4 regions of the Virgibacillus sediminis genome follow, and region 1 is predicted to be linked to each of the others. Evidence: riboswitches for the same ligand, from Rfam matches in the RefSeq annotation. Region 1 holds a riboswitch; each other region holds the start of a gene.
The links. Region 1 has a riboswitch for thiamine pyrophosphate ahead of thiT (energy-coupled thiamine transporter ThiT). Riboswitches for the same ligand answer to the same signal wherever they lie in the genome.
Positions count from the first base shown of each region.

Region 2: it holds a riboswitch for thiamine pyrophosphate, as region 1 does, so the genes downstream of both, thiW (energy coupling factor transporter S component ThiW) here and thiT (energy-coupled thiamine transporter ThiT) in region 1, are expected to answer to the same signal.
Region 3: it holds a riboswitch for thiamine pyrophosphate, as region 1 does, so the genes downstream of both, ACFODW_RS03905 (lipoate--protein ligase family protein) here and thiT (energy-coupled thiamine transporter ThiT) in region 1, are expected to answer to the same signal.
Region 4: it holds a riboswitch for thiamine pyrophosphate, as region 1 does, so the genes downstream of both, tenA (thiaminase II) here and thiT (energy-coupled thiamine transporter ThiT) in region 1, are expected to answer to the same signal.

Region 1 is NZ_JBHRRZ010000005.1:50,011-54,224, forward strand. It holds gene ACFODW_RS03320 (aconitate hydratase) at 1-876, opposite strand, end outside; gene ACFODW_RS03325 (YceI family protein) at 1,093-1,629, opposite strand; TPP riboswitch at 1,993-2,092, shown strand; gene thiT (energy-coupled thiamine transporter ThiT) at 2,189-2,761, shown strand; gene ACFODW_RS03335 (hypothetical protein) at 2,855-2,980, shown strand; gene ACFODW_RS03340 (general stress protein) at 3,145-3,495, opposite strand; gene ACFODW_RS03345 (hypothetical protein) at 3,626-4,214, shown strand, end outside.
Region 2 is NZ_JBHRRZ010000006.1:71,108-75,321, forward strand. It holds gene thiE (thiamine phosphate synthase) at 1-410, opposite strand, end outside; gene thiM (hydroxyethylthiazole kinase) at 403-1,185, opposite strand; gene thiD (bifunctional hydroxymethylpyrimidine kinase/phosphomethylpyrimidine kinase) at 1,182-1,988, opposite strand; gene thiW (energy coupling factor transporter S component ThiW) at 1,985-2,488, opposite strand; TPP riboswitch at 2,568-2,676, opposite strand; gene ACFODW_RS03780 (zinc-dependent alcohol dehydrogenase) at 2,744-3,877, opposite strand; tRNA gene ACFODW_RS03785 (tRNA-Ala) at 4,004-4,076, opposite strand.
Region 3 is NZ_JBHRRZ010000006.1:96,124-100,337, reverse strand. It holds gene trpB (tryptophan synthase subunit beta) at 1-487, shown strand, start outside; gene trpA (tryptophan synthase subunit alpha) at 487-1,278, shown strand; TPP riboswitch at 1,355-1,458, shown strand; gene ACFODW_RS03905 (lipoate--protein ligase family protein) at 1,572-2,432, shown strand; gene lipA (lipoyl synthase) at 2,404-3,348, shown strand; gene ACFODW_RS03895 (M20 metallopeptidase family protein) at 3,419-4,214, opposite strand, start outside.
Region 4 is NZ_JBHRRZ010000002.1:92,534-96,747, forward strand. It holds gene ACFODW_RS01470 (heavy metal translocating P-type ATPase) at 1-2,050, shown strand, start outside; TPP riboswitch at 2,311-2,418, shown strand; gene tenA (thiaminase II) at 2,510-3,193, shown strand; gene ACFODW_RS01480 (TatD family hydrolase) at 3,202-3,981, shown strand; gene ACFODW_RS01485 (D-serine ammonia-lyase) at 4,200-4,214, shown strand, end outside.

The DNA.
Region 1 (4,214 bases):
AGACTGATAGATAGGTGTTCCAGCTACTTCTGTTACTGGAACAACATTTCCGGGACTCGACGGCTTGGCAACCAATGGCTCCAGCTCAGAAAGGTTGATTTCATCGTCTATGTCGTAGGTGGCATCTTTATCTGCAACTACTTCTACCCAGTCATCCTCCCTATGCTGGATGCGGAGGAATTTCTTCACCTCTTGATCAGAAGGGAATACGGTAGTAGTTGCCCCTAGTTCAGCTCCCATGTTTGCTATGACGTGGCGATCCATGGCACTGAGGTTATCCAGTCCAGGTCCATAGAATTCGATGATTTTGCCGACACCGCCTTTAACATCGTAACGTCTCAGAAGTTCAAGGATGACATCTTTAGCACTTACCCAATCCGGCAGTTCGCCTGTCAGCTTCACTCCAAATATTTTTGGCATGGTAATGTATATTGGTTCTCCCGCAATGGCCATGGCCACATCGATGCCGCCTGCTCCCATGGCGAGCATACCCATACAGCCGTTTGCACATGTATGGCTGTCGGAGCCCAGCAGTGTCTTGCCTGGAACGGCCAGTCGCTGCATATGGACAGGGTGGCTGACACCATTGCCAGGTCTGCTGTAGTAGATGCCAAACCGCTTTGCAGCGCTTTCAAGAAATAGATGGTCATCCGGATTCTTACTGTCTACCTGGATAAGGTTATGGTCGACATATTGAGCAGAGACCTCTGTCTTGGCATAATCCAAACCCATCGCTTCCAACTCCAGCATGACCATGGTACCGGTTGCATCTTGGGTGAGGGTCTGGTCAATTTTCAGTCCGATCTCTTCGCCTGGTTTCATTTCTCCAGACACTAAATGATCTTTGATCAGCTTTTGTGCTACATTTAAACCCATAAATCCCATTCCTCCTTTTTATAGATAGTTTACCTCAAGGAAGTTAACTTCAAACAATGCAGAGAGAAGGGAATGCAATAAAAGAGGCAGTCTCATCGAAAAGATGATTCTGCCTCTTTTTCTTTGTTGACGGAGTCACGCCGTCTTAACCTCGTGTGTTGAGCATGGTAAGTACATAGCTATTCAGGCAATTATGCTCTTCCTTGATGCTTGGTATTATTCCGCTTTATGTGCTTCAATCTCTGCATGAACTTTGATGTCCTCACCGACGAGGACACCGCCTGTTTCTACAGGTGCGTTCCATGTCAGTCCGAATTCTTTCCGGTTGATGGTGGTGTCCGCGCTGAAACCTGCCACGATATTGCCGCTCATAGGATCCTTGCTTTGCCCTTCATAGACTACATCGACAGTGACCGGTTTGGTTGTACCTTTAATAGTAAGATCCCCAGTTACATCATAATTGTTGCCTGATTTCTTTTTGATATCCGTAGCAACAAAGGTAATCTTCGGGTATTTCTCCACATCGAAGAAATCCTCGCCGCGAAGGTGGTCATCACGGCCTTCCTGTCTTGTATCAATACTTGCTGCGTCAATAGTTACCTCTACATTTGAGTCCGTCAAGTCTTCTACGTCTGCCTCAATTACCGCAGAAAAATCGTTGAAAGTTCCCTTTACTTTAGAAATCATCATATGTTTTACTGTGAAGCCAACTTCACTATGTGCGGTATCTACGTTCCAAGTTGTTTTAGCCATTCATTATCCCTCCAAATTATAGTATCTTGCGTTAGTTACTTTATGTTACTAAGTATAAGTTTATAAATAACGAATGTCAAGGCAAAACATCTTTAATTCAAGTGATTATTTCACATGGCCTAGAAATTCTATATTTCCAACGGTGAGGTGGAGACCCGAACGCAGGTGGGACCACTGGAAAAAATGAGAAGAGACTGGGAGGCAGGGGCCTATATAAGCTGACTATTGGATCAATGTGTGGAATAGCTGGGCTGTCCATGAATCTATCTTCTTGCTTGAACGTCAGCTCTCCAGCCGGCTGGACTTTTTGTTGAATTGATAGGACAGGTAGTATACAATACTAGTAGCAAAAAAAGTGAATGGAAAGCCTGCAGGGGGAGCCATGTGGCTGAGAGTGGACAAATGTTCAGACCCTTTGAACCTGTTAGTTAGTACTAGCGCAGGGATGGTGGCTTTCTTGATGGTAAAAAGCAATGTGAGCGGAACTGTTCCCATCAGGAAGTCTTCCCCTTGGCATTGCTTTTTTTGTGTGCAGAAAAACTGCTGGGGAGGTTATTATATGAAGTCCGGCAAGACATTATTTCTGATAGAAGTAGCTGTATTTACTGCATTAGCACTATTGTTGGATATACTGCCCTTCCTGTCATTTAAGGTTTGGGCGATGGGAGGCTCTGTGTCTTTTGCTATGATTCCCGTGTTTGTTGTGGCCTTCCGCTGGGGGCTGAAGGGCGGTCTTTTATCCGGCTTCCTATGGGGTATTCTTCAGGTGGCAACAGGGACCGCTTATATTCTTCATCCTATACAGGGGCTGTTGGATTACCTGGTTGCCTTTACGGTGATTGGGTTTGCGGGTATATTTGCCCGCAGAATCCAGCAGGCAGTGAAAGAAGGCCATACCAAAACCTATCTATCTTATATTACGGCAGGGGCTTTTATCGGATCGGCACTTCGTTTTCTGGCACATTATATTGCGGGAATCGTATTTTTCGGTTCCGCAGTGGAGGGGCAGCCAGCATGGTTATATTCCCTTCTCTATAATGGTTCCTATATGCTGCCATCTTTTATCCTGAGCACCCTGATCATATTCTTCTTATTCCATAAGCAGCCCAGAATTCTATTGAGAGCTTCATAGCTTGCCAGTTTCGCTCACAGAAAAGCAACCTCTATGGCACAGGAGGTTGCTTTTTTAATAGAATAGAAATATGTAGAAGGAGGGTGAACCATCTTGCGGGAATTAGTGGGAAGCTGCACTGTCTGTGGGAAAGAGATTTATTGTGAAAATGGTTTTTTTGACGGAGAGCAGAAGGATGGGGATTTGTACTGCCATGAATGTGCCGGCTTGGAGGACTAGAGGATGCATGGCGGTTGGATCCGTTAAGACGGATTGGCGAATACCCGAGGAGACAGGCGGGCAATTTGCTGAGGGTCTAGGCTGATTGATGCTGTTCCTGCCCATGAAGGAGTAAAAGCAAAAAGAACACGAGCTGGGATTCGCCAGCTCGTGTTCTTTTTGCTTTAGAGTAAATAACTGTTTATATTTTCATAGTTGGTAACAATCAGGAAAATTTTCCCTTCGTCCATCTCTTCTTCATATTGCTCCGCTTCTTCTTGGGAGAAGCCGATATCTTTTAGTTTCGTCCGCAATTCATCTCCCTGGCTCTTGAATACGGTACCTACAGCGTCGGAGAAGCCCATTTCGTCCGTACCAATTGTGTTGGCATCAGCCCCGCCGGCTACACGTTCCGTACGATCTTCATCATGGGAAATGATATATACATCATCTTTATTTACCCCTTTATCTTTCAGTACACTTACATCAGTTTTCAGCTGTTCATCGTTTGTATATCCTTTTATAAATGGTTTCATTCAGCATCCTCCTTCATAGTAGATTTATTGTTTTTATTCCCCTGGAGTTAATTGCTAAACATAGCAGTAGCGTTTTAGAAGCTTACTGCATAGGCTGTATAACTAATTCTTGAGGAGAGGCGTGGTCTATATGGGCTTGGAAGTCTCCCATTGGTTATATGGTTTATTTACGCTCGCTATTATTGTGGTGATGATCTTCCGTAAAGGGGTAGTATTTCCCACATTATTGGGAACGTTTGTCATCGCCTGGGTATACAAGGGCAGTTTGCTTGATGGCTTCACTGCAATTTTCAATGCCAATTTGGTAGCCGCACAGGAGCTATTCAGTATTTTTCTCATTATTACTTTCATGCTGGCATTGCTGAATTCTTTACATGACCTAGGTGCCGATCGAAAAATGATCCAGCCGATTCAGAGAATGATGGTCAATGGTCATGTGTCCTTCTTTGTTTTAGTGGGTGTCACGTATCTTATTTCTCTGTTTTTTTGGCCGACACCTGCTGTTCCTCTGATCTGTGCCTTGTTGGTTCCAGCAGCTGTTAAAGCCGGACTGCCCGTAATGACAGCTGCTGTGGCTATTGCGCTTGCAGGTCAAGGAATGGCCCTTTCTTCAGACTATATTGTTCAAGTGGCCCCGAGTCTGTCTGCTTCTTCCACTGGACTGAACGCCGGTTTGATTGCTGATAAAGCTTTATTGCTGTCGCTGTTTGCTGGTGTGA
Region 2 (4,214 bases), on a different contig from region 1:
AAAACCGGACCTGCACCGATATAATCAACAAAGGAAAGCGGGCTCGTGGACAGTTCTTCTTCATTGGATAGGGAAAGTCCGATGAGTTTATCCGGGAAGAGCCTCCTGACTTCTTCTGCAGGCTTGTCGTTCTGACCTATATGGATGCCGTCAGCATCCAGCTCATTGGCCAAATGGAGGTCGTCATTCACAATGAATGGAATATGATGGGAACGGCATATGTGCTGCAGTTCTTTTCCCAATGCTCTTTTTTCGTCTCCTTCAAGCGAGCCCTTCCCTTTTTCCCGGAATTGGAAGGCGGTTATCCCAGCCTCAGCGGCTTCTGCAAGGATGACCCGCGGATCACGGGGGCAGTCCTGGCTCCCCATGATGAAATACTTTCTGAGCAGCTGATGGACTTTATCATTCATCTATATCCCTCCTGTTCAACTTGGCGGGGTCCTTGGAAAGAGCATCAATGAACCGGGACATAAATGTGCCGGGCCCTTTAACATCCGGAGAATCTGCAGCATATTCGGCTGCCAAACCATAGAAATTGACGGCAGCAAGTGCTTGTTGATCGGCAGAATGGCCAGTTGTCAGGCAGGCAGCCAGTATGGAGCCCAATAAACATCCTGCGCCTGTCAGTTTTGATAGATAGGGGTCTCCTGTATTATTTTCAATAATTCTGTTGCCTTGGCAAATAATATCTTTTTTCCCTGTAACTATAGCGGTGGTGTCATAGGTGTCTGCAACTTGAGCAGCAATGTTTTCGGTGTTTCCCTCACCAGTCGAATCTACCCCTTTAGTTTCCCAGGGGATGTTTACAAGGTGGGCCATTTCTCCGGCATTTCCTTTGATGGCGGAAGGATGCACCTCAGCCAAAATTTTTTTAACAGCTTGGCTGCGCCAAGTGGTGGCCGCTGCTCCTACAGGGTCTAATACTACCGGTATGCCTATTTGGTTGGCAGCTTTACCGGCAGCAATCATGGCTTCCAGGTCACCGGATGTCAGTGTTCCGATATTTAGGAGCAGTCCATCCGCATGGGAAGCCATTTCTGCTGCTTCCTCTTGGGCCTTGGCCATTACTGGAGAGGCCCCGAAGGAGAGAAGTCCATTTGCCGAGAAATTCATGACTACCTGATTGGTTATATGATGTATTAATGGCTGATGTTCTCTTACTTCTTTAATGATCTCTACCTTCATTGTCTAAAACCTTCCTCCCTGATAGCCCAATGGTTTGTCGGTCCGTTGCCAGTACCAAGATCAAAAGCATGCTGAAGAGATGCTGTAATAAACCTCTTTGCATACTCCACCGACTCTATCAATGGTTTTCCCTGGCTGAGGTAAGCCGTTATGGCTGCTGAGTAAGTACAGCCTGTCCCATGGGTACTGGTAGTGTGAATTCGATGAGCGGAAAAGGAATGGATATCTTGGCCGTCATACAGGAAATCTATTGCCTCGCCTTTGATATGGCCGCCTTTAATTAATGCAGCTCCGACTCCATATGTGTGTACTAGCTCTTTAGCTGCCAGTTTCATATCCGTAACAGTTTCAACTTTTTTATCCAGCAGAAATTCTGTCTCTGGTATATTTGGTGTTACCAAGTCTGCATGTGGCAGCAGGTTTTCGCGGAGGAAAGCACGGGCTTCTTTTTCAATGAGGGCATCCCCGCTGGTAGCCACCATTACTGGGTCCATCACATACGGTCCCTTGATGTCTATGATTTTCTCTGAGATGGCTTCCATCATAGGAATGTTGGCGATCATGCCGGTTTTGAATGCGTGGACCGGCATGTCAGTAAGGACAGAATCAAGTTGCCGGGATATCATTTCCGGTGTCATATGCAGGACATCCTGAACACCTGTTGTGTTTTGGGCGACCACCGAAGTGATCACTGACATTCCATAGCTTTTCAATTCCTGGAATGTTTTCAAATCAGCTTGAATTCCCGCTCCGCCGCTGGGATCGGTACCGGCAATTGTCAAAGCGCATGGTATTTGTTTCATTGTGTATTCCTCCCTGTAATCTCCAATGCATTATTGGTTGATAGCTTTGTCACGATAAACCAGCCGATAATGGCTCCTGTAGTGCTGCTAATGATAAATGGCGGGATAAATGCAAGGGCACCCGCAGAACTGCCCATCAAAATGTTGGCAAAAGGGACGGCAAACAAAGCCCCGATAACCCCGCTTCCCAAAGCTTCTCCGGCTGCAGCCCAGATTCTCTTGCCGAACCAGCGGAAAAGCAGGCCGGCGAACAGGGCTCCCACCATTGCCCCAGGAAAGGCCAATAAGGTGCCGAGTCCCAGCATATTCCTTAATAGGCTGATCATGAAGGCAATAATTACCGCCGGGCCAGGGCCCAGGATGACGGCAGCCATGACATTGATAGCATGTTGTACCGGATAGGCTTTGGCTATGCCGGCTGGAAACCAGAGCAATTGGGAGGTGATAGTGCCAATTGCAATGAATACAGCCATTAATGTCAGTAAATGTGTACGATTCATCTGTATTCTCCCTTCTTTCGGAAACCAAAAAAGCCAGATCCCATGCAGGACCTGGCTTGAATAAGCTGAAAATAGATTGACAAATTGTCGACTACTTCCCTCCGCTGGTATGATCCAGATCAGGTCCGTAAGGGTCGGAAAGTCCATCTTTCCTCTCAGCCTGTATTTCGGCACCCCTAGTAGTTCTTGCTTTTATAGAATTTTCTATATTAGCATAACAAAAGTGTAGCTATTTGTCAGCATACTTGTTCAGTTCTAAGGTTTGAAGATTACTTTGATGCTGTTATCCTCTTTTTTATCGAACATATCATAAGCATCAGCAGCGTCTTCTATCTTCATTTTATGCGTAATAATATCTGTCGGGTCAAATTCCTTATTTTCAATCCTTTTATATAACTCAGGCATCATATGAATGACGGGAGCCTGCCCCATCTTTAAAGAAACATTATGGGTAAAGAAGTCTCCAATAGGGAAATTATTTGCTTCTGTAGCATATACACCTGTAAGTTGAACAGTACCGAATTTACGTACAGCCTGGGAAGCAGTTACAATTGGGCTGATGGTGCCGAACTGGTTATCTTTTTCAGAGCCGAACTCTGTGTTAGGCGGAACAGTCCCGTCCATACCAACACAGTCGATGACTACGTCGGCTCCACCTTTGGTCTCTTCCTTGAGCAACTCCCCGATTTTTTCCTCTTCTTTAAAGTTATAAGTCTCAGCCTGGTTGGTTTTCCTGGCATGTTCTAGTCGATAATCCATTTGGTCAACTGCGATCACCCGCTGAGCGCCTTTCAACCGGGCAAGTTTCTGCGTCATAAGGCCGACAGGTCCAGACCCAAGTACCACAACAGTATCTCCCTCTTTTACACCACTGTTTTCTACGCTCCACCAGGAGGTTGGGATGACGTCGGAGAGCAGCAGTACCTGCTCGTCTTCCAGTTCACTTGATTCAGGAACTTTAAAAGCGGTGAAATCTGCATAAGGAACACGCAAATATTCAGCCTGGCCACCCGGATGGTTGCCGTTCTGCTCTCCGAAACCAAATAATCCACCGACTTCCCCGTGCGGGTTGGAATTGTCACATTGGCTTTCCATTTGGTTTTTGCAGAAAAAGCATTCTCCGCAGCCAATATTGAATGGAATGACTACACGATCCCCTTTTTTGAGTTTGGTTACTTCAGAACCTGTTTCCTCTACAATTCCCATGGGCTCATGTCCGACCACGTAATCTTGTTCAGGGGTGATTCCCCCTTTATACAAATGTAAATCAGACCCACAAATGCCACTTGCCGTAATTTTGATGATAACATCCGTGTTTTCTTCTATATCCGGAGTGTCCACTTTCTTTGCCTTCATAGACTCTTTTCCTTGGAAAGTAACTGCTAGCATAAGTACACTTCCTTTTCAATAGTTTACAATGGATATATCCGCATGGAAGGAAAGGTAAACAAAGGAATTGCAGAGGGAAATAAAAAAGAGAAGCTTCCTTATAGTAAGGAAGCTTCTCTTTGGTGATGGAGCATAGCGGGCTCGAACCGCTGACCTCTTCGCTGCCAGCGAAGCGCTCTCCCAGCTGAGCTAATGCCCCATATCGGCCATCACAAGAATAAATTATATATGGGATTGAACAATTTTTCAAGGGTTTTCGCAAAAAATTTACGTTATTTTATAAATCGATAGGTACCAATAACGGTTTTTTCTATTTGTAGTTATATAGCACTAAATT
Region 3 (4,214 bases), on a different contig from region 1:
CGGAAGTAATGCTATGGGGATGTTTCACCCATTCATCGAAGATACCGACGTCAAGCTTTATGGAGTGGAAGCAGGTGGCGCAGGGCTGGAAACGAACCAGCATGCGGCCACTCTCTCCGGAGGAAGAGTAGGAATCCTGCATGGTACAATGACCCACCTGCTGCAGGACAGCAACGGACAGATCGAAGAAGCCTTCTCCATCTCTGCTGGGCTTGACTATCCTGGAGTGGGGCCTGAACACAGCCATCTGTATAAAACAGAAAGGGTGGCCTACACCTCCATTACCGATGAAGAGGCACTGGAGGCATTCCAATATCTCTCAAAAACCGAGGGGATTATTCCAGCATTGGAAAGTGCACATGCTGTAGCATATGCAGTCAAACTGGCACAGCAGATGGAGAGAGGCGAATCCTTGGTGATCTGTCTGTCCGGTCGAGGAGACAAAGATGTAGACCAAGTAAAAGAGAAAATCGAGGAGGAACAATAATGGGGAAAGCAAAATTGGAAAATACATTGAACCAAAGAAAGGAATCGGGGCAAAATCTATTTGTACCCTATATTATGGCTGGGGATGGCGGCCTGGAAAATTTGGAAGAACGCATCTCCTTTCTTGAGGAAAGCGGAGCTTCTGCTGTGGAGCTGGGCATACCATTTTCCGACCCAGTGGCAGACGGACCGACCATTCAGGAAGCTGGGATCCGCGCTCTTGAAAAGGGCACATCCCTTTCCATGGTGCTGGATGAACTCGCTTCTTTCCGTAAAGAGCGAAACATACCCGTTATACTGATGACCTATTTCAATCCCATACTTATCTATGGACCAGAACGCTTTGCATTGGCCTGCAAACAAGCAGGTGTAGACGGCGTAATCATTCCCGACCTCCCATTGGAAGAGCAGTATATTGTCAGTGGTTATTTAAAGGAGAATGATATTGCATTCATCCAACTTGCAGCAATGACAAGTCCCGATGAAAGACTCGCTGAGCTCGCCAGAAGATCAGAGGGATTCCTCTATGCTGTTTCCGTCATTGGAACTACAGGGGCGAGAACCTCGCATAACGAGAAGGTGCAAGGATTCTTGGAAATGCTCAAAAGTCACAGCAATGTCCCTGTACTTGCCGGCTTCGGCGTATCCAACGCCAACCAGGCGATAGAACTCAGCAAGTCTGGAGATGGTGTGATTGTCGGCAGCAAGATTGTGGACCTTCTCCATCAAGGGGATACAGAAGCAATTAGGCAACTAATTCAAGATAGTACACAAACTAACGTAAAAGTATGATTCGTTTTATCGGACTTTCGCCAAGATTTACAATTAAGGAAATATAAGGTAGCATAGATATGGAATAATTAAAAAATTTAAGCACTAGGGGAGCCAGAGGTACGGCTGAGAGGGGCATTCGCCCTGACCCTTGCACCCGATTTAGGTAATGCTAGCGTGGGAAAGTGCAGTTGATATATATGCATATCACTTCATATATTGTCAGACTGCATTCTCCGTGAGTGCAGTCTCTTTTTTTGAGGCTGCGGGTTCAGCCGCTGTCTCCGTTTGGTGACGGAACAGGAGGTAACAATTTGGAGAAAGAATGGGCTATTCTGGACAGCGGTTTCCATGATGCCGCGACAAATATGGCTTTGGATGAATCGTTGTTGAACTGGCACAGCAAAGGTATGATACCTCCGACTCTACGATTCTATGGCTGGTCAAAACCAACCCTCTCCATCGGGCGGTTTCAAAAGCTGAAATCCATCAACATGGAAGCTCTGAAGCGGCACGACTGTGAGTTAGTCCGGAGGCTGACAGGCGGTAGTGCTGTCCTGCATGACAATGAGCTCACCTACAGCCTGGTGATCAATGAGCAGGACCCTTCCATACCCGCCTCTGTTCAGGAAGCATATCATATCCTGTCCAAGGGTGTCCTATCAGGTTATAGAAACATTGGAATTGATGCAGACTATGCCCTTCCTGAAAGAAAGCGGGAAAGAGAGAGAACCTCCATTTGTTTCGAAAAACCGGCGTTCTACGAGATGGTTGTAGACGGAAGGAAAATCTCCGGAAATGCCCAGACAAGGAAAAATGGCGTAGTGCTCCAGCATGGTTCCATCCCAATAAGCATGGATACCGAAATGCTATTTGACCTATTCCGTTTCTCATCCGAAAAACACCGCGTGAGGAAAAGAGAATCCTTTGCTGAAAAAGCAGCGGATATTGCACAACTGACAGGAAAAGAGCTGTCCTATAAGGATATGACGGAGGCATTCAAAAAAGGGTTTGAAGATGGGCTCGACATTAATCTGCACCCGATGGCCCTGTCGGATGCACAATGGAACGAAGTATATCAGCTGGCGGAGACAAAATACTCATCGGAAACATGGAATTATCAAACATCGAAGGAGCGTGTCGATAATGGCGAAGCAAGCAGAGTACATACGTAAACCCGATTGGCTGAAGACAAAGATCAATACCAACGAATCTTACAGAAAGCTCAAGCATCTGATGCGCGACAAGAAACTGAACACAGTATGTGAAGAAGCACGGTGTCCCAACCTCCATGAATGCTGGAGCGAGCGGAAAACAGCGACCTTTATGATTTTAGGGGATACCTGCACACGAGGCTGCCGTTTTTGTGCGGTTAAAACAGGCCTTCCGAATGAACTTGACTGGGGAGAGCCACAGCGGGTCGCTGATTCTGTCAAAGTGATGGGACTTAAGCATGTTGTGGTGACTGCAGTGGCAAGGGATGATTTGAAAGATGGAGGCGCCGCGGTATTTGCCGAAACCGTCCGGCAAATACGCAAGCAAAATCCTGCAGCCACCATTGAAATACTTCCTTCTGATATGAAGGGCGACTATGAGAGCCTTCACACGCTGATGGATAGTGGGCCGGATATTTTCAATCACAATATTGAGACTGTCCGCCGCCTTACTAAGAAAGTGAGAGCCATCGCTATGTACGACCGGTCGCTCCAGCTTCTTGAACGGGTTAAGGAAATAGCACCGAATACACCGACGAAATCAAGCATCATGGTAGGCCTTGGAGAAACCAAGGAAGAGATCATTGAAGCAATGGACGATCTGCGGGCACATAATGTCGATATTATGACCATTGGCCAATACCTTCAGCCAACCAAGAAACATCTTAAAGTAGAACGCTACTATCATCCAGATGAGTTTGAAGAATTAAAGAAGATCGCTCTAGAGAAAGGATTCAAGCATTGTGAAGCCGGGCCATTGGTACGCTCTTCTTACCATGCCGACGAACAAGTAAGCAATGCATCAGCCCAACGCAGGATTAAATACATGAAAGGCGTGGAACAACAAGAAGAATCAGAAGTTGATTTCCAATTCTAGTAAGTTTCCATAAAAAAACACCAGCCGCCCTCTATCGGGACAGCTGGTGTTTTTGCACCGGAAGCATCTCCTAGTTGTCAGAAAATACCAGTTGAGCGAACATCTTGCCAATATGGAGCATCGCCCGCTCATCTACTTTGAACTTAGGGTGATGATGTGGGTAAACAGCATCAATCTCTGGGTTTCCTCCGCCTACCGTAAAGTAGACTCCCGGCACCACCTGCTGATAAAAAGCAAAATCTTCACTGCCATGCATTGGCTCCTCCGTGTGGACTGCATCTTTCCCAAATACAGTCACAGCATTCTTCCGGACCTTTTCCGTTTCTTCTGGATCGTTCCATATGGATGGGCAGTCCTTCACATAGTCAAAATCCACTTCTGCACCAGCTGCTTCACAGGTGCTTTTGACAATCTGCCTCATAGATTGTTCAATGATTTCCATTGCTTCCTGGTCATATGTACGTACGGTTCCTTTAATAACAGCAGTATCAGGGATGACATTGGTGGCTTTTCCGCTGTGAAATGAACCGACGGTCACAGCTGCAGCACTTTGAGGGTTAACTCTTCTGCTGACAATCTGCTGCAGATTCACGACCAGCTGGCTTCCCGTCACCAACGGATCCACCGTATTATGAGGTTCGGAGCCATGGCCACCTTTACCATATATTTTAATGTAAAAGTCATCCTGAGCAGAAGAAAAGTAACCTTCCCTTACTGTACAGGTGCCGAAAACTTCCGTAGACATAACATGTGCACCATAGATAACATCGACTCCATCCAAGCAGCCGTCTTCTATCATGCTTTGGGCACCACCTGGCGTGGCTTCCTCAGCAAACTGATGAACGAAGACTACCGTTCCCGGCACT
Region 4 (4,214 bases), on a different contig from region 1:
GGCAAAATTTGAAAAGAATATTCGGGACATCCAGACAGTGGAAGATGTCCAGCTCAATTTCGGCGCTTCCAAAGTGACGGTGGAAGGAGAGGCAAGTGTCCGGCAACTGGAAGAGGCTGGTGCTTTCGATGGAATCAAGGTATATCCGGAAAGGGAGCGCCAACAGCCGAAGGATCCTTTTTGGAAGAAAAGGGAGAATCTGCTGCCGCTGATCTCCCTGCTGTTTACCATTGGAGGAATCCTTGCTGTCGTTCAGGCTGGGGATGAGCATCCACTGGGAATAGGATTATTCATTACAGCCATACTGGTCGGCGGGCTGGACTTGTTCAGAACAGGACTGAAAAACCTATCCCGACTGGAGTTCGATATGCGGACACTGATGACGATCGCCATCATAGGTGCCGCGATCATTGGCGAATGGGCGGAAGCGGCCATTGTCGTCTTTCTGTTTGCTTTGAGTGAGGCATTGGAGGATTACTCCATGGATAAGGCCCGGCAGTCGATCCGGTCCCTGATGGATATCGCTCCAAACAGGGCAACTCTCAGAAGAGACGGCCAACTGATGGAAGTAGATGTCGAGGATGTTCAGATCGGCGATATCATGCTGATCAAGCCTGGAGATAAGCTCGCCATGGACGGGGAAGTGGTGAAGGGTGCCACTTCCATTAACCAAGCAGCCATTACCGGAGAATCGATTCCGGTATACAAGAACCCCGGGGACGAGGTGTTTGCGGGTACGCTCAATGAAGAGGGATCACTGGAAGTCCGGGTTACAAAACGGAGTGAAGACACAACCATTGCCAAAATCATCCACCTGGTGGAAGAGGCACAGGCAGAAAGAGCTCCGTCGCAACAGTTTGTAGATCGATTCGCTAAATACTATACACCCGCCATCATTGTCTTGGCTGCCCTTGTTGCTGTAGTGCCGCCGCTTTTCTTAGGCGGGTCTTGGTCTGAATGGGTATACAGCGGCCTGGCAGTGCTGGTTGTCGGCTGCCCTTGTGCACTCGTCATCTCCACCCCTGTCGCGATTGTAACCGCGATCGGCAATGCTGCCAGAAATGGAGTACTGATTAAAGGTGGTATCCACTTAGAGGAAACCGGTCGCATCCAGGCCATCGCTTTTGATAAAACAGGGACATTGACGGAAGGGAAACCGGAAGTGACCGATATCTTGCCATTAGGGGAAAAATCACCACAGGAGATCTTGGGTATGGCAAAAGCACTGGAAACTTATTCGCGCCACCCGCTTGCTTCCTCCATTATCCGCAGGGCGGAGGAGGAAAACGTGGTGGATTATACGGCAGAGGCTTTCCAGTCCATCACCGGAAAAGGTGCTTCGGCAACCATAGAAGGAATCGATTATTTTATTGGCAGTCCTTCCTTATTTGAAGAGATTCATGCGCCAGTGGAAGCCCATGCAGAACAAATCGGCAGCTTGCAGGCCGAGGGGAAGACCGTGATGCTTATTGGAACGAGGGAGGAAATAACAGGCATCATTGCGGTGGCCGATAAGGTGAGACATACCAGCCGCACGATCATCGAGAAGCTCCATGCGTTAGGTATCAGGAAGACAGTAATGCTGACCGGAGATAATCAAGCTGCCGGCAACGCGATAGGAGAGCAGCTTGGCATGACCGATACGAAGGCAGAATTGCTGCCGCAGGATAAGCTGTCAGCTGTCAAAGAAATACGGCAATCATATGGCAACACGGCAATGGTAGGAGATGGAGTGAACGACGCTCCTGCGCTGGCTGCTGCGACAGTTGGTATTGCCATGGGGGGAGCCGGTACGGATACGGCACTTGAGACGGCGGACATTGCCTTGATGGCGGATGATCTGGAGAAATTGCCATATACCGTTTCCCTCAGCAGACAGGCATTAACGATCATCAAGCAGAATATCATTTTTGCGCTTGGTATTAAGGTGGTTGCACTTCTGCTGGTGGTTCCTGGCTGGCTGACATTGTGGATTGCGATTCTCGCCGATGTGGGGGCCACACTGGCGGTTGTGTTGAATTCAATGCGATTGATGAAAAACGGTGAATAAAATGATTGTGTGCTAGGACAAAAGTGTTTAATCAAAAGAAAAAGCTGAATGAGCTAGAAATCTAGTTTAGTGGGAATAGCCGCTTCGGAAACCGAAGTGTATTTCCGGAGTGGTTTATACCCACTCATTTAGTTGGTCCGGTTTATCTGCTAACTGGGCTGCCCACAGCTAACCCTCAACTCCTAGCCACTGTTGCCCGCAAGTATTTGACAATTACCAATTCAATGATATATTGAAGGTAATACCATTCGAATAAGTGAAACTTCCACTGGGGGAACCTTGTTACAAGGTTGAGATTAAAGTGTACTTTAAGACCCTTTGAACCTGATCTGGCTTATACCAGCGTAGGGAAGTGGGGCATGGGATACGTCTATTCATAAACCAGTATATTCAGCCTCCACTTCCTGTCTTCAGGGAGGGAGGTTTTTCTATGCAATGGAAAATTGAAGGAGGTTTATGATGAGATTTTCAGAGGAATTAAGAAAAGAGGCAAACCCTATTTGGGAAGCGAGCTTCAGCCACCCGTTCATCAAAGAATTAGGAGAAGGAACACTTCCACTTGAGTGCTTCCGCTATTATGTCATGCAGGATGCCTATTATTTGTCCCATTTTGCCAAAGCACAGTCAATCGGGGCAGCGAAAGCGCAGGACTTTTATACGACAAGCAGGATGGCATCCCATGCACAGGGGTCCTATGAAGCGGAGATGGGTCTGCATGAAACTTTTTATAAGATGCTTAAGATAACGGATCAGGAACAGGAGAATTTCATTCCGGCGCCCACTGCCTATGCATATACATCACATCTGCACAGGGCAAGCTATAACGGCCATCTCGGCGATATCATTGCAGCGATTCTGCCGTGCTACTGGCTCTACTATGAAATTGGTGAACGCTTAAAGGGCTCCAAACCGGAAGAACCTGTCTATCAGAAGTGGATGGATGCTTACGGGAGCGATTGGTTCAAAGAATCAGTGATGGAGCAAATCGATCGGTTGGATGCGATTGCCGAAGAGGTAACCAAGCAGGACCGTGCCAGGATGAAAGAACATTTTATGATCAGCAGCCAATATGAATACTCCTTCTGGGAAATGGCCTATAGAATGGAGAACTGGCCAATTGCTGTTGAGTCTGTAAAAAGCTGAGGGACCACATGCGAAAGAAAATCATCGATGCCCATATTCATCTGGATGCATACCGGGAGGAAGACCGTGCCGCTATTCTTCAGGAAGCTGAAGATGATGGAATCGATCGGTTGATATCGGTCTCCAGTGGCCTTGCCTCCTCTCGTGTGAATCTAGCTTTATCTAAAGAGTATCCACAGGTTCTGACGGCATTTGGCTATCATCCCGAACAGCCATTGCCACCAGAAGAAGAGCTGGCCGACTTGCTTCAGTTTATCAGACAGAACAGTGAAGAGATGTCCGCGGTGGGGGAGGTGGGTCTTCCTTATTATCTGATTAAGGATGACCCGTCACTGCCCCTCGAACCATATATTGAACTGTTGGAAGCGTTCATCCAGCTCGCCAGTGAGCTGGATGCCCCATTGGCTCTGCATGCTGTTTATGAAGACGCTCCACTTGTCTGCGGCCTGTTGGAGAAGCATTCCATCCAGGATGCCCATTTCCACTGGTTCAAGGGAGATGACAAAACCGTCGAGCGAATGAAGCAGAATGGTTATTATATTTCCGTTACACCTGATGTTTTATATAAACCAAAGATTCAAAAGCTGGCACGGGATTATCCATTGGATCAAATGATGGTGGAAACGGACGGTCCCTGGCCGTTCGAGGGGCCGTTTCTGCATCAAGTGACCCATCCAAAGATGATTCACCAATCTGTAGATAGAATTGCTGCGCTGAAAGGGCGGGCGGTCTCGTCCGTCTATAGGCAGCTATATGCCAACACGACTCGATTCTACCGGATTTCCTGATGAACCTGCACCTTCTCCTGGTTTGCCCTGACATGCGACACTCCCGCTGGGACCATGTTACAATTGGAACTAATCAACCAGAACCGGAAAAATGCGGCTGGTATCATATGAAGCTCTATTATTCACATATTATATGCAGAAGTCGTATTTCCACTTTTAACGAACAGGACTTAGAGTTGCTTTCGTTATGAATCTCAGAAGAGTAGGAGGAGTCCGACATGATATCCAGAGAA